Regions from separate parts of the Roseateles aquae genome, predicted to be linked through region 2. Evidence: riboswitches for the same ligand, from Rfam matches in the RefSeq annotation. Region 2 holds a riboswitch; the other holds the start of a gene.
The links. A riboswitch is a leader RNA that binds a small molecule or an ion and turns the genes downstream of it on or off. The one in region 2 is predicted to bind glycine.
Positions count from the first base shown of each region.

Region 1 (6,191 bases), on a different contig from region 2:
GCCCAGTCCTGAAGCGACATATGGATGCCGCCGGCCGGCGCCAGCACGGCCGGGTTATCCGCCAAGGCGCCCTCGACCGGCGCACCGGCCTTGTGCCCCAGAGGCTGGCCGCGGTGCGTGGCGCCAAAGCCGGCGCTGGCCAGACCCAGCGGCTCAAAGACCTCGCCACGCATCAGCGTCTCATAGGGCAGGCCGCTGGCACGCTCGGCCACCAGGCCGGCGATCAGCACGCCGTTGTTGGAGTAGCCATCGGCGCTGCCGCGGGCAAAGGCCGGCGCCTGGGCCAGGGCGAGGCGCGCAAAAGCCAGGCGCTGCTCATGCAGGCTGCGGGTGTCTTTCTGGAATGCCGCCTCCCAGGACTCGTCGATATTCGGCTGCAGGCCGGACTGATGGGCGAACAGATCGCGCAAGGTCGCCTCCCGGTAGCCCGCCTGCATCTCGGCGGCCAACTCTGGCAGCAGCTGGCTCAGTGGCGCTTCCCAGGACAGCAGGCCGCGTTCGACCAGGCGTGCGACCATCACCGCGGTCATGGCCTTGCCATTGGATCCGAGGTGCCAGACATCGTCGATCTGCACCGGATCGGCCGAGCCGCTGGCGCGCCGGCCCAGCACGGCAAGCTCGCTCACCAGCCCCTTGCGTATCAGCACCGCGCCCATGGCGGGCAGCTGGTATTCCGCCATGGCGGCCTGCAGTGAGGCGTCCAGGGAGGGAGCGGCAGGCTGGGCGGAAGCAGCGGACTTTGCAGTCTCGGCGGCCACTTCGCCAGCCCAAACCGTGGTCGTCGCCATTCCCACACACAGGAGGGCAGCACGCGCGGCCAGGGTCATGCTCGTTAGGTTTTTCATCTTGGTGAGAGTCGGTTTCAAGGGGAAGGGCTGGGCAGTGTCGCCAGGCGCAGGCGTCCAGGCCGAGACAGAGCGACGCAGCGCCCAAGCGTCGGCATGAGCTGCCTCGGCGGGCGACGCGCCGTGGGCTAGCCGGCCTCGCGACCGCGCCCTTGGGCGACCGTTTCAAACAGGCCCATCAACCAGCACATGGGGCAACCGCGCAGCAGCACGACGGCGCCAACGCCCGCAAGCGCAGACCAAAAGACGCCATGGCTGCCCAGGTAAATGGCCGCGAACATCAAACCCAAGGCGGCGGCACCGCGCAGGAGATGAAGCGACACTGAACTGCTGCAAAACATGATGGATACCTGCTGAAGAGTGGATCACTCCGACCCAGGGAAGGTCTGCATAAGTCGGCGTGGGCCGTGGTTGGGAGAACTGGGGCGGCCACGTAGGCGCGCTGCGAAGGTCGGGCTGGTGGCCCGACAGCCGAGCAGCGCAACGCCCGTGGGGGCCCCATTTCTCCCAACCCGCAGGGCAAGCACCAGCCAAACCCTGCCGGTGTTGCGAGCCTTGCGCAGGCCACCAGCCTGAGCTGCGGCTCGCGCCTAGGCAGGCCTTGGCCGGTGCTTGCCACGGCCCACGCCGACTTATGCAGACCTTCCCTAGAGGCACAGCGGGTGCAAAAGGGTTCATCTTTTTGCGCAGGTCTCCAAGAAAATCGCGCCCGCGTTCAATTGCCCGCGTTCAACTGCCCGACCAACGCCAGCAAGCCGCCACGGCCCACCTGCGCGAATTCAGGATGCTCTGGCGCCTCGCTCACCCGCACGGCCAGGCCGTCGTCAAAGCACTGCGGCATCTCACGGCAAGCCAGCACAGCAAGCACCTAGCCTTTCACGGGCATCATGGTGACTCCAAGGTGAGGCGCACACGCTAGGACTCTCACCGGCCTTCAATCTTGACGTTTGCATCGAAGAGTCCCTGCTGAAGGGTGTCTCGGATTTGTGCAAGGAAACGGGTTTCTTCAACGCTGATCCTTGGAGGGCTCATGGCTCCACGGACTCTGGTACGCCGTCCTTGAGCCAATAGCCGCTGGCCAGCAGCTGTTCGCGGACCTGGGCACGAGCTCGGTGCAAGCGGCTTTTCACCGCCTCCAGGCTGAGCCCGAGTTGCGCGGCCACCTCAGGCGCCGTCAGTTCATGCACATCGCGCAAGATCAGCACCTCGCGGTACGGCGGCGTCAGACGCTCCATGGCACGCACCAGGTCCATACGCAGATCGGTCGGCAACTCCGGCGCCTGAGGCATGTCTTGCGGCGCCAATTCGTCCAGGTCTTCGGCCTTGCTGCGCAGGCGCAGCAGGCGGTAGCACTCGCGCTCGACGATGCGAAACATCCAGGTCGCGAACGTCGCCACGGTGCGCAGCGCGCCGATCTTGCGATAGAGCTGCCAAAGCGCGATCTGCACCGCGTCTTCGGCGTCCTCGGTGCTTGCGCAAGTGCGCCGCGCGAAGCGCTTCAGGTCGGGCTGACAAACGCTGAGCAAGCGCTGCACCGCGCCGGACTCGCCGCGCGTGGCGGCCTCGATCAATTGCGTTTCGGCGCGGATCATGGCTTCACTTCTCCAAGTAGCGCCGGCCAAGCATGGCGCAGGCCGGGCAGAAGCCGACAAAGGCGGTCAGCACCAAAGTGGCGGCGGCGGCCAGAGCCCCATAGCTCGTCAGGCCGGGGCTGAGTGCGCCCTTGAACATGGCGGCACCGATGGCCGCACCGGCGGCAATACGCAGCACGCGTTCCCAAATGGGCAGATTACGCTTGATGAAGAACATGGTGAGAATCCTGTCTGAAAGTGGCTGACACAGACATAGAGTGAGCAAAATTCCAAAAGGATTCAGCGGCGCAGAAATAAATTCCGGCCGCGCACGGCGCACGGGTTTCTACAAGACCCTGCTGCCGCTCAGCGCAGCTGCTTGAGCCAGCGCCGCACCGGTGCGATCAGCGTGTTGCGGCGCTCAACGTCCGGCTGCTCGGCCAGCGCCACATAGAGCGGCCAGAGGAACTCGCGGGCGTTGTGCATCAGCAGCAGCCGTGGCTCGTCCAACGCGGCCGGGCTGCGCAGTGGTGCCAGCGTCTGATCCAGCCAGTCGGCCCAAGCCTGCGCGTCGAGCTCGCTGCGCAGCAAGGCATGCAGCGCCGGCGCGGCCAGGCGCTGACCTTCGCCATAACGGTAGAACTCCGTGCCTCCGCCCAGCACCTGGCTTTGCAGCGCGCGCAGGATCTGGCGCTGCTGTGCAGGCGTCAGCGCCGGGTTCATGCTCAGCTGGTAGAGCAGATCGGCGCCGTGGGCGACACCGTGCCGCCAGCCCTCGGCGGGCGTGAAGCCGCGCCGATCGTTGACGCCGGCCAGATAGCGCGTGGCGGCGTCCAGCAAGGCCTCGCGCTGCGCAGCATCCTGCACCGGCGCCAGCCGGTCGGCACGTGCCAGTTCGGCCAGGCTCAGCGCCGCAAAGGGCTGGCGAAAGCCGCCGGCATCGGCCGGCTCGGCCAGGCTGCGCAGCAACGCGGTGCGCAGCGCCAGTTGGGTGGCGGGCGTCAGCAGGCCGGCACGCAGCCAGGCCGACAGGGTTTCGAACGCGAACTCATCGCGCAACTCGGGTCGGGGATCGGCCAGGCAGTCCAGCAGCGCCAGCGCCGCGGGCTGTAGCGCCTCGCGGGCTTGGGCATCCAGCGCCTGCAACTGTCCCCGGGGCGGAGCGGACTGCGCCACCATGCCGGCCGGCGGACACTCGGCGCGCACCGCGCCCGCCAGCAACAGGCCGAGGCCCGCCAACAAGCCCGCCATCACACCCCAGCGTCGAAACCCTTGCTGCATCGTCCACTCCCGTCACGCCAATGCCGGCATCTTGCCGCCTGCAGCGGCGGCCCCGCCTGCGCGATTTCCCCTGGTGCACAAAGTCATCTCGCCTCATCCCCCCGCGGCGCCGGCCTGCGGCTACACTGGCGGCCGGATTCAGGAGAGTGCGGCCCGCCCCGGCGAGCCGCCGCCGAAGGCGCAAGCTCCCATACTCGCTCAGGCCCCGTACTGGATCCGTCAACAAGCCGAATGCTGGAGAGCGGTGCCGCAAGCTTTTGCAGCACCCGCCGAAGGAGCAAGGCGAGGGGCAGGAGGCCCGTCGCTGAATCTCTCAGGTACAAAGGACAGCGGGAGCGGCGCGCGTCAGGCGCACGCTCTCCCTTGCTCATGGCTTGTCTGTCCATGGCGAAGGCATGCGCCTGCACGACCCACCCTTGGGAGTGCTCCATGCACATCATCGTTCTCGGCGCCGGCGTCACCGGCATCAGCACCGCCTGGTATCTGCGTCAGGCCGGCCACGAGGTCACCGTCATCGATCGCCAGCCGGCGGCCGGGCTGGAAACCAGCTTTGCCAATGGCGGCCAGATCTCCGTCTCGCATGCCGAGCCCTGGGCCAATCCCGGCGCCCCGCTGAAGGTGCTGAAGTGGCTGATGCGCGAAGACGCGCCGCTGCTGTTCCGCCTGCGCGCCGACGCCGCCCAGTGGCGCTGGGGCTTGCAATTCCTGCGTGAATGCACGCCCGGCCGCACCGCCCACAACATCCGCAACATCGTCAGCCTCGGGCTGTACAGCCGCGCCAAGCTGCGCGCGCTGCGCCGCGATCTGGGGCTGGACTACGACCAGCGCACGCAGGGCATCCTGCACTTCTACACCAGCGAGGCCGAGTACGAGGCCGCGCAGGAGCCGGCGCGCATCATGCGCGAGCAGGGCTGCGAACTCGATATGAAAACGCCCGACGAATGCGTGGCCATCGAGCCGGCACTGGCGCAATGCCGCGCGCAAATCGTCGGCGGCAGCATGACGCCCAGCGACGAGTCCGGCGACGCGCACAAGTTCACCCAGGCCCTGGCCGCGCGCTGCGCCGCCGCCGGCGTGCGCTTTCGCTACGACACCCGCATCCTCGGGCTGGAACGCGAGGGCGGCGCCATCAGCCGCGTCATCACCGCCAACGCCGATGGCGTCGTCAGCCGCCTGGCGGCCGATCGCTTTGTGCTCTGCATGGGCTCGTTCAGTCGCGCGCTGGCCCGCGACCTGGGCGTCTCGCTGAACATCTATCCGGCCAAGGGCTACTCGGTCACGCTGCCGGTGATTGCGCCCCAGCACAGCTACCAGGTCTCGCTGACCGATGACGAATACAAGCTGGTGTTCTCGCGCCTGGGCGACCGGCTGCGCATTGCCGGCACGGCCGAGCTGAACGGCTACGACACGGCGCTGAACCTGGTGCGCTGCGAGGCCATCGTGCGCCGCACCCGCGAGCTGTTCCCGCAGATGACCGATGGCCAGGGCGCCCAGTTCTGGACCGGGCTGCGGCCGGCCACGCCGTCCAACCTGCCCTATATCGGCCAGAGTGCGGTCGCCAATCTGTACCTGAACACCGGCCATGGCACGCTGGGCTGGACCCACGCCTGCGGTTCGGCCGCGGCGCTGGCCGATCTCGTCGACGGCCGCCGCCCGGAGCTGGACTACGCCTTCACGGCGGCCACGCAGCAGTCGGCCTTGATGCAGCCCAAATTCGCTGCCTGAGCTCCGACGAAAGCGTTGCCTCGGCGCCAATGCCCGGCCGGCCGGGGCCCTTGTGTCCGGCCCCGGCTTCCTCTACGCTGGGCTCAGCACAGCGACAGCAAGGAGCACGCCATGGCCGCACACCCATCGACGCAGAACGAGGGAGGCGCAGCCTCCGGCAGCCCAGGCAGCGCCGTCGGGGCGCATCCAGGGATCGCAGCGATTCGCACGCTGGCCCTGGTCGGCCCCGCCGGCGCTGGCAAGACGACTCTGGCGGAGGCCATGCTGCTGCAGGCCGGCGTGATCAGCCAGGCCGGCTCGGTCGAAAAGGGCAATACCGTCAGCGACCACGAGCTGCTCGAGCGCCGCATGCAGCATTCGCTGCAGACCACGGTGCTGCAGTTCCAGCATCAGGGCCTGCGCCTGCATCTGCTCGACACCCCGGGTGCCGCTGATTTCATCGGTCAGTCGCTGCCCGCGCTCGAGGCGGTGGAAAGCGCGGTGCTGGTGCTCAATGCGCAAAACGGCATCGAGCTGATGGCCAAGCGGATGATGGAAACGGCCGCGGCGCGCGGCCGCACCCGGCTGATCGTGATCAACAAGATCGATGCGCCGGATATCGATCTGGCCGCGCTGCTGGCGCAGATCCAGAGCGTGTTCGGCCGCGAATGCCTGCCACTGAACCTGCCGGCCGAGGGCGGGCGCCGGGTGATCGACTGCTTCTTCAATCGCGAGGGCCAGTCGGACTTCGGCCCGGTCGAGGCGGCGCACCGGGCACTGGTCGAGCAGG
Region 1 is NZ_JAVXZY010000015.1:11,372-17,562, reverse strand. Features, by position in the region: gene RQP53_RS23970 (serine hydrolase domain-containing protein) at 1-788, opposite strand, end outside; gene RQP53_RS23965 (hypothetical protein) at 974-1,168, opposite strand; gene RQP53_RS23960 (hypothetical protein) at 1,561-1,704, opposite strand; gene RQP53_RS23955 (RNA polymerase sigma factor) at 1,874-2,437, opposite strand; gene RQP53_RS23950 (YgaP-like transmembrane domain) at 2,442-2,654, opposite strand; gene RQP53_RS23945 (DUF2785 domain-containing protein) at 2,783-3,697, opposite strand; glycine riboswitch at 3,827-3,920, shown strand; glycine riboswitch at 3,922-4,037, shown strand; gene RQP53_RS23940 (D-amino acid dehydrogenase) at 4,127-5,422, shown strand; gene fusA (elongation factor G) at 5,534-6,191, shown strand, end outside.
Region 1: linked by a shared signal. The riboswitch ahead of RQP53_RS23940 (D-amino acid dehydrogenase) and the one ahead of gcvT (glycine cleavage system aminomethyltransferase GcvT) in region 2 are both predicted to bind glycine.

Region 2 (6,191 bases):
TGTTCCCGGCCGTTCCGATGCAAGAACGGGCACCAAGTGCCCGTTGTCTTCATCAACAGCCGATCAGCTGTTCTTCACCAGCTCGTCGTAAGCGGTGCTGTCCATCAGCGCGTCAAGTTGGGCGGGATTGCTCAGCTTGACCTTGAAGAACCAGCCGGCGGCCAGCGGGTCGCTGTTGGCCAGCGAGGGGTCATCGCGCAGCGCTTCGTTGACTTCGGTGATCTCGCCATCGACAGGCATGTAGACGTCAGCCGCGGCCTTGACCGACTCGACAACACCGGCCACTTCCTTCTCGGCGTAGCTCTTGCCGACTTCGGGCAGGTCCACATAGACCACATCGCCCAGGGCGTCCTGGGCATGGACGGTGATGCCCACGGTGGCGCTGCCATCGGCGTTGATTTGGACCCACTCGTGGTCGGGCGTGTACTTGATGCTCATGGTGTGCTCCGTGAATCAGCAGGGAGGTCGGGAGAAAAGATCAGGGAAAACGAGAGGGCCTGCGAGCAGGCCCGGCTGGAGATCAGCCGCGGAAATAGCGGTGCGGCGCAAACGGGGTCGGGGCCACGGTCATCGCCACACGCTTGTCGCGCACCAGGGCGAAGACCGCGGTGCCGACGGCGACATGGCTGGCAGCCAGATAGGCCAGGGCGACCGGCTGGCCGACCGTCGGGCCCAGCGAACCGCTGGTGACGACGCCGATTTCATTGCCGTCAGCATCGATCACCTTGGCGCCTTCACGAACCGGCATGCGCTCGGTCGAGATCAGGCCGACGCGCTTCTTCGCCGCGCCATTGGCCAGCTGTGCATCGATCACCGCAGCGCCGGGGTAGCCACCCGCACGGGCGCCACCAGCGCGACGCACCTTCTGGATCGCCCAGGTCAGCGCGCCCTCGACCGGCGTGGTCTCGGTGTTGATGTCGTGGCCGTAGAGGCAGAGGCCGGCTTCCAGGCGCAGCGTGTCGCGGGCGCCGAGGCCGATGGGCTTGACCTCCGGCTGGGCCAGCAGCTTGCGCGCCAGCTCGACGGCCTGGTCGTTATGTACCGAGATCTCGAAACCGTCTTCGCCGGTATAGCCGGAGCGGGTCAGGAAGGTCTCGATGCCGTCCAGATTGAAGTAGCCGCCGGTCATGAAGGTCAGCTTGGCCACATCCGGGTTCAGGCGCGACAGGGCGGTCACGGCCTCAGGGCCTTGCAGTGCCAGCAGGGCGCGCTCGGGCAGGCTGATCACTTCGCAGCGGCTGCCGATCTTGGCCTGCAGATGGGCGGTGTCCTGTTCCTTGCAGGCGGCGTTGACGACAACAAAGATGTCGTCCGGCCGGCGGCACAGCATCAGGTCGTCGAGGATGCCGCCTTGTTCATTGGTGAACAGGGCGTAGCGTTGCTTGAAGACGGGCAGGTCGATCACATCGACCGGCACGATGGATTCGAGCGCAGCGCCGGCGTCGGCGCCGACCAGGCGCAGCTGGCCCATGTGAGAAACGTCGAACAGGCCGGCGGCCGTGCGGGTGTGCTTGTGTTCGGCGAGGATGCCGTCCTTGTACTGCACCGGCATGTCGTAGCCGCCGAAAGGCACCATCTTGGCGCCCAGTTCGATGTGCAATGCGTGCAGGGGGGTGGTCTTGAGTTCGGCGGACAAGGCAATCTCCGAGGGCATTCTTGAAGCCCACCCCAAATCTGAACCCGGGGTGGGGGAAGCTGCCCTCGCTGTCCTTGGTACCTGAGAGATTGACCGCTGGCGTATTGCCAGCAGCTTGCCCCTTCGGTGGACGGGCTACGAGGCCCGCCTCTCTCCAGTGAGGAACGCCCTGGTGGGGGCGTCTTGTCAGTCCTTTTGCCTGAGCGTTCGAAGCGTGGGATCTTCCTGTGCCTCTGCGCCTTCGGCGGCTCTCGCTAGAGAGCTCTCTCCTGACGGGGCGGATTGTAGCCATGGTTTGCCCGCGGCTGAAGCAGCTTTTAAGTTTCGGCTAAGCGCGGGCCTGGCGACGCCGTGGACAATTGCCCCTTTGCTCACTGAAAGGCGACGCTGCGCATGCGACTGCTGCTGGTGGAAGACGACGCGATGATTGGCGAGCAACTGCTCGAGTTGCTGCGTGCAGAGGGGTATGCGGTCGACTGGGTGCGCGATGGCGAGTTGGCCGACACCGCCTTGCTGAGCCAGAGCTATGACCTGGTGCTCTTGGACCTCGGCCTGCCACGCCGCGACGGCATGAGCGTGCTGCGGGCGCTGCGGGCGCGCAAACAGACGATGCCGGTGCTGATCGCCACGGCACGCGATGCGCTGGAGCAACGCATCGCCGGGCTGGACGCCGGAGCTGACGACTATGTGCTCAAGCCCTTCGAGCTGCATGAACTGCTGGCCCGCATCCGCGCACTGCTGCGCCGTGCCAGTGGGCGCGCCGAGCCGGTCTACGAACACAAGGGCGTCAGCATCAATCCTGCCACACGCGAGGTGCTGCTGGACGGGCAGCCGGTCAGCCTCTCGGCCCGCGAATGGGCGGTGCTGGAGCCGCTGCTGGCCCGGCCCGGCATGGTGCTGTCGCGCCAGCAGCTGGAAGAAAAGCTCTACAGCTGGAAGGACGAGATCTCCAGCAATGCAGTCGAGGTCTATATCCACGGCCTGCGCAAGAAGCTGGGCGCCGGGCTGATTCAAAACGTGCGTGGCGTTGGCTACCGGGTGCCCAAGGAATGAGTGAGGCAAGACCTGACCCCACGCCAGCCGCCAGCGCCTGGCAGCGTGCGGCGGCCCTGCTGGTGCCGCGTTCGCTGCGCTATCGGCTGCTGATGTTCTTGCTGCTCGCCGTCAGCGCGGCGGCGCTGCTGCAGGGTTTGAGCGCCTACAACACCGCGCTGCGCGAAACCGACGAGATCTTCGACTATCAGATGCAGCAGATGGCGCTGTCGCTGCGCGGCACCGTGGGCAGCGGCACCGTCTCGCTGCCGCTGGGCGAAGAACAGAGCTTTGATTTTCAGGTCCAGGTCTGGGCGCTCGACGGCTCGCCGCTGTTTCGCTCGCCGGGCGAGGCCTGGCTGCCGCAGCGCGCGGTGCTGGGCTTTTCCGAGCAGCGCTCCAATGGCCGGCGCTTTCGCGTCTTTTCCTTCCAGACCCGTTACCAGGTCGTCCAGGTGGCACAGGACATTGCCGTGCGCCAGCGCATGGCGGGGCAGCTGGCCTGGCGCACCATCGCGCCGATTGCGCTGATGCTGCCGCTTTTGGCTCTGGTGGTCTGGTGGGGCGTCAGCCATGCCTTGGAGCCGGTGGCGCGGGTGCGCGAGCAGTTGGCCGGCCGTGCTGCTGCCGATCTCTCGCCGGTGGCGGGCGCGAATCTGCCGGCCGAGGTGCAGCCGGTGATTGACGAGTTCAATGCCTTGCTGGCCCGTGTGCGCCAAGCCTTCGAGACTCAGCAGCATTTCGTTGCCGATGCCGCGCATGAGCTGCGCTCGCCGCTGGCCGCATTGCAGTTGCAGCTTCAATCCTTGCAGCGTGCAACAGACTCAGCGACACAGGCTCAGGCGGTAGAGCGCCTGGGGCAGGGCATTGAGCGGGCCAGCCGCCTGGTCGAGCAGTTGCTGGTGCTGGCGCGTGAGGATGGTGGCGGCGCCGCGGCGCTGCAGCTCATGCAGACGGTCGATCTGGCCTCGCTTTGCCGCGATGCGGTTGTCGAGGCCAGCGATGCGGCCGCCCTGCGTCATATCGACGTCGGCCTGGGGCGCTGCGATGCGCTGCAGGCGAGTGGCCATGCAGAGGCATTGCGCATCCTGTTGCGCAATCTGCTGGACAACGCGATCAAGTACAGCCCAGAGGGCGGCCGGGTCGACCTGAGCCTGCAGGCGCTCGGCGACGAGGCGCTACTGGTGGTTGAGGACAGCGGCCCAGGCATCGCCGAGGCTGAGCGCGAACGGGTATTTGATCGCTTTTATCGCAGTGCTGAGGCCGGTGCACACGGCGCGGCCGGCAGCGGTTTGGGGCTGTCCATCGTGCGTGCGATCGCCGAGCGACATGGTGCACGGCTGCGGCTTGATCGCTCCAGCTTGCTCGGCGGGCTGAGGGTGGAGCTGCGCCTGCCGATGAAGGTCGTTTCAGCCGCTGCTTAAGTGATGTCTAAGTCTGCTGCGCGAGAGTTCGACCATCGCAGGCAAGGGGCCTGCGGCGAATTCCAACAGGAGGCCTCATGGCAAAGTTCAATAGCGAAACAATGATTCCGGCCCGGCGTCTGGTCTGGGCCTTGGCCGCCGCGGGCGTGCTTGGCGCCGCCGGGGGCGCGGGTGCCATGCACACGGCCAGCGCGATCAAGACCTCGAACAGCAGCAGTGCCGTTTCCAACGAGACGGCCAGCGCCGAGAGCAGCCAGCTGCTGGCCAGCGCATCGACCACCAGCACGCCGGTGGCCAGCTCGAGCAACACTGCTGCGGTCGCGCCAACCGTGCTGCCCGACTTCGCCCAGATCGCGGCCACCCGAGGCGCTGCGGTGGTGAACATCAGCGTCTCCGGCACGGCCAAGTCGACCATCGTGCGGCGCGGCAACCGCCAGGCGCCACAGCTGGACCCGAATGACCCCTTCTTCGAGTTCTTCCGCCGCTTTGGCGTGCCGGGCATGCCCGGCGGCCCCAATGGCGACGGCGAAGGCGGCCCGCAGCTGCGCGGCCAGGGCTCGGGTTTCATCGTCAGCGAAGACGGTGTGATCCTGACCAATGCCCATGTGGTCCATGAGGCACAGGAGGTCACCGTCAAGCTGAACGACCGCCGTGAGTTCAAGGCCAAGGTGCTGGGCTCCGATCCCAAGACCGATGTCGCCGTGCTGAAGATCGAGGCCAAGGGACTGCCGACGGTGGCGCTGGGCAATACCCGCGATCTGCGCGTTGGCGAATGGGTGCTGGCCATTGGCTCGCCGTTTGGGTTTGAGAACAGCGTCAGTGCCGGCGTCGTCAGCGCCAAGGGCCGTTCGCTGGGTCAGGAAACCTTTGTGCCTTTCCTGCAGACCGATGTGGCCATCAACCCTGGCAATTCCGGCGGGCCGCTGTTCAATGCGCGCGGCGAGGTCGTCGGCATCAACTCGCAGATCTACAGCCAGAGCGGCGGCTACCAGGGCCTGTCTTTCGCGATTCCGATTGAAGTGGCCAACCGCGTGCGCCAGCAGATCGAGAAGGGCGGCAAGGCACAGCATGCGCGCTTGGGCATCGTGATCCAGGACGTTGACCAGGCCATGGCCGATTCCTTCAAGCTCGATCGACCGGCCGGCGCGCTGGTGGCCAGCATCGAGGATGGCAGCCCCGGCGCCAAGGCCGGCCTGCGCTCTGGCGACGTCATCCTGAAGTTCCGTGATCAGCCCATCGTCGCCAGCCGTGATCTGCCAGCGCTGCTCGGCCAGTCCGTCCCGGGCGAATCGGCCCGGCTGGAGGTCTGGCGCAATGGCAAGCTGGAGGTGCTGAATGCCAAGCTCGGTGACGCCAGCGAGAAGGCTGCACAAGTGGCCAGCAGCGACGAGGCCGCCGCACCGCAAGGCAAGCTGGGCCTGGCGCTGCGCCCGCTGCAGCAGGACGAGCGGCGTGAGGCCGGTGTCCGCGAGGGGCTGATTGTTGAAGAGGCCGGCGGTGCCGCCGCCAAGGCCGGTGTGCGCCCCGGCGATGTGCTGCTGGCCATCAACGGCACGCCGGTCAGCAGTGTCGAGCAGGTGCGCTCGGTAGTGGCTGGCGCCGAAAAGTCGGTGGCCTTGCTGGTGCAGCGCGGCAATCAGAAGATCTTCGTGCCGGTGCGCCTGGGCTGAGTTCCCGACAGCATCAGACAAAAGGCCTCCTGCAGCGGCTGCAGGAGGCCTTTTTCATTGAGCGGTGATACGTCTCAGTCGCCGTGACCGTGGCCGGCACCCATCTGGTCAAAGTCGATGGGGGCGTTCTGATTGCCGGCGCCCTCGAAGAAGAAGGGCTTGCGTGGCTTCTTGCGCGGCCAGACCTCGTTCATCGCCGGCACGGCGTAGAGCCGCCCGCCCTGCATCACCTGGCTGATCTTGTCGCTCTGGCGGATGTCCTTCAACACATCGCCGTCGATGATCACTAGATCGGCCAGCTTGCCGACTTCCAGAGAACCCAGGTCCTTGTCGAGCCCAAGGTAGCGGGCCGGATTCAGCGTTGCCGTGCGGATGGCCTCCAGCGGTGTCATGCCGCCGAGGCCGAACATCCACATCTCCCAATGCGCG
Region 2 is NZ_JAVXZY010000001.1:142,911-149,101, reverse strand. Features, by position in the region: gene gcvH (glycine cleavage system protein GcvH) at 64-438, opposite strand; gene gcvT (glycine cleavage system aminomethyltransferase GcvT) at 521-1,654, opposite strand; glycine riboswitch at 1,695-1,804, opposite strand; glycine riboswitch at 1,814-1,918, opposite strand; gene RQP53_RS00655 (response regulator) at 2,030-2,689, shown strand; gene RQP53_RS00650 (ATP-binding protein) at 2,686-4,092, shown strand; gene RQP53_RS00645 (Do family serine endopeptidase) at 4,170-5,762, shown strand; gene RQP53_RS00640 (amidohydrolase family protein) at 5,837-6,191, opposite strand, start outside.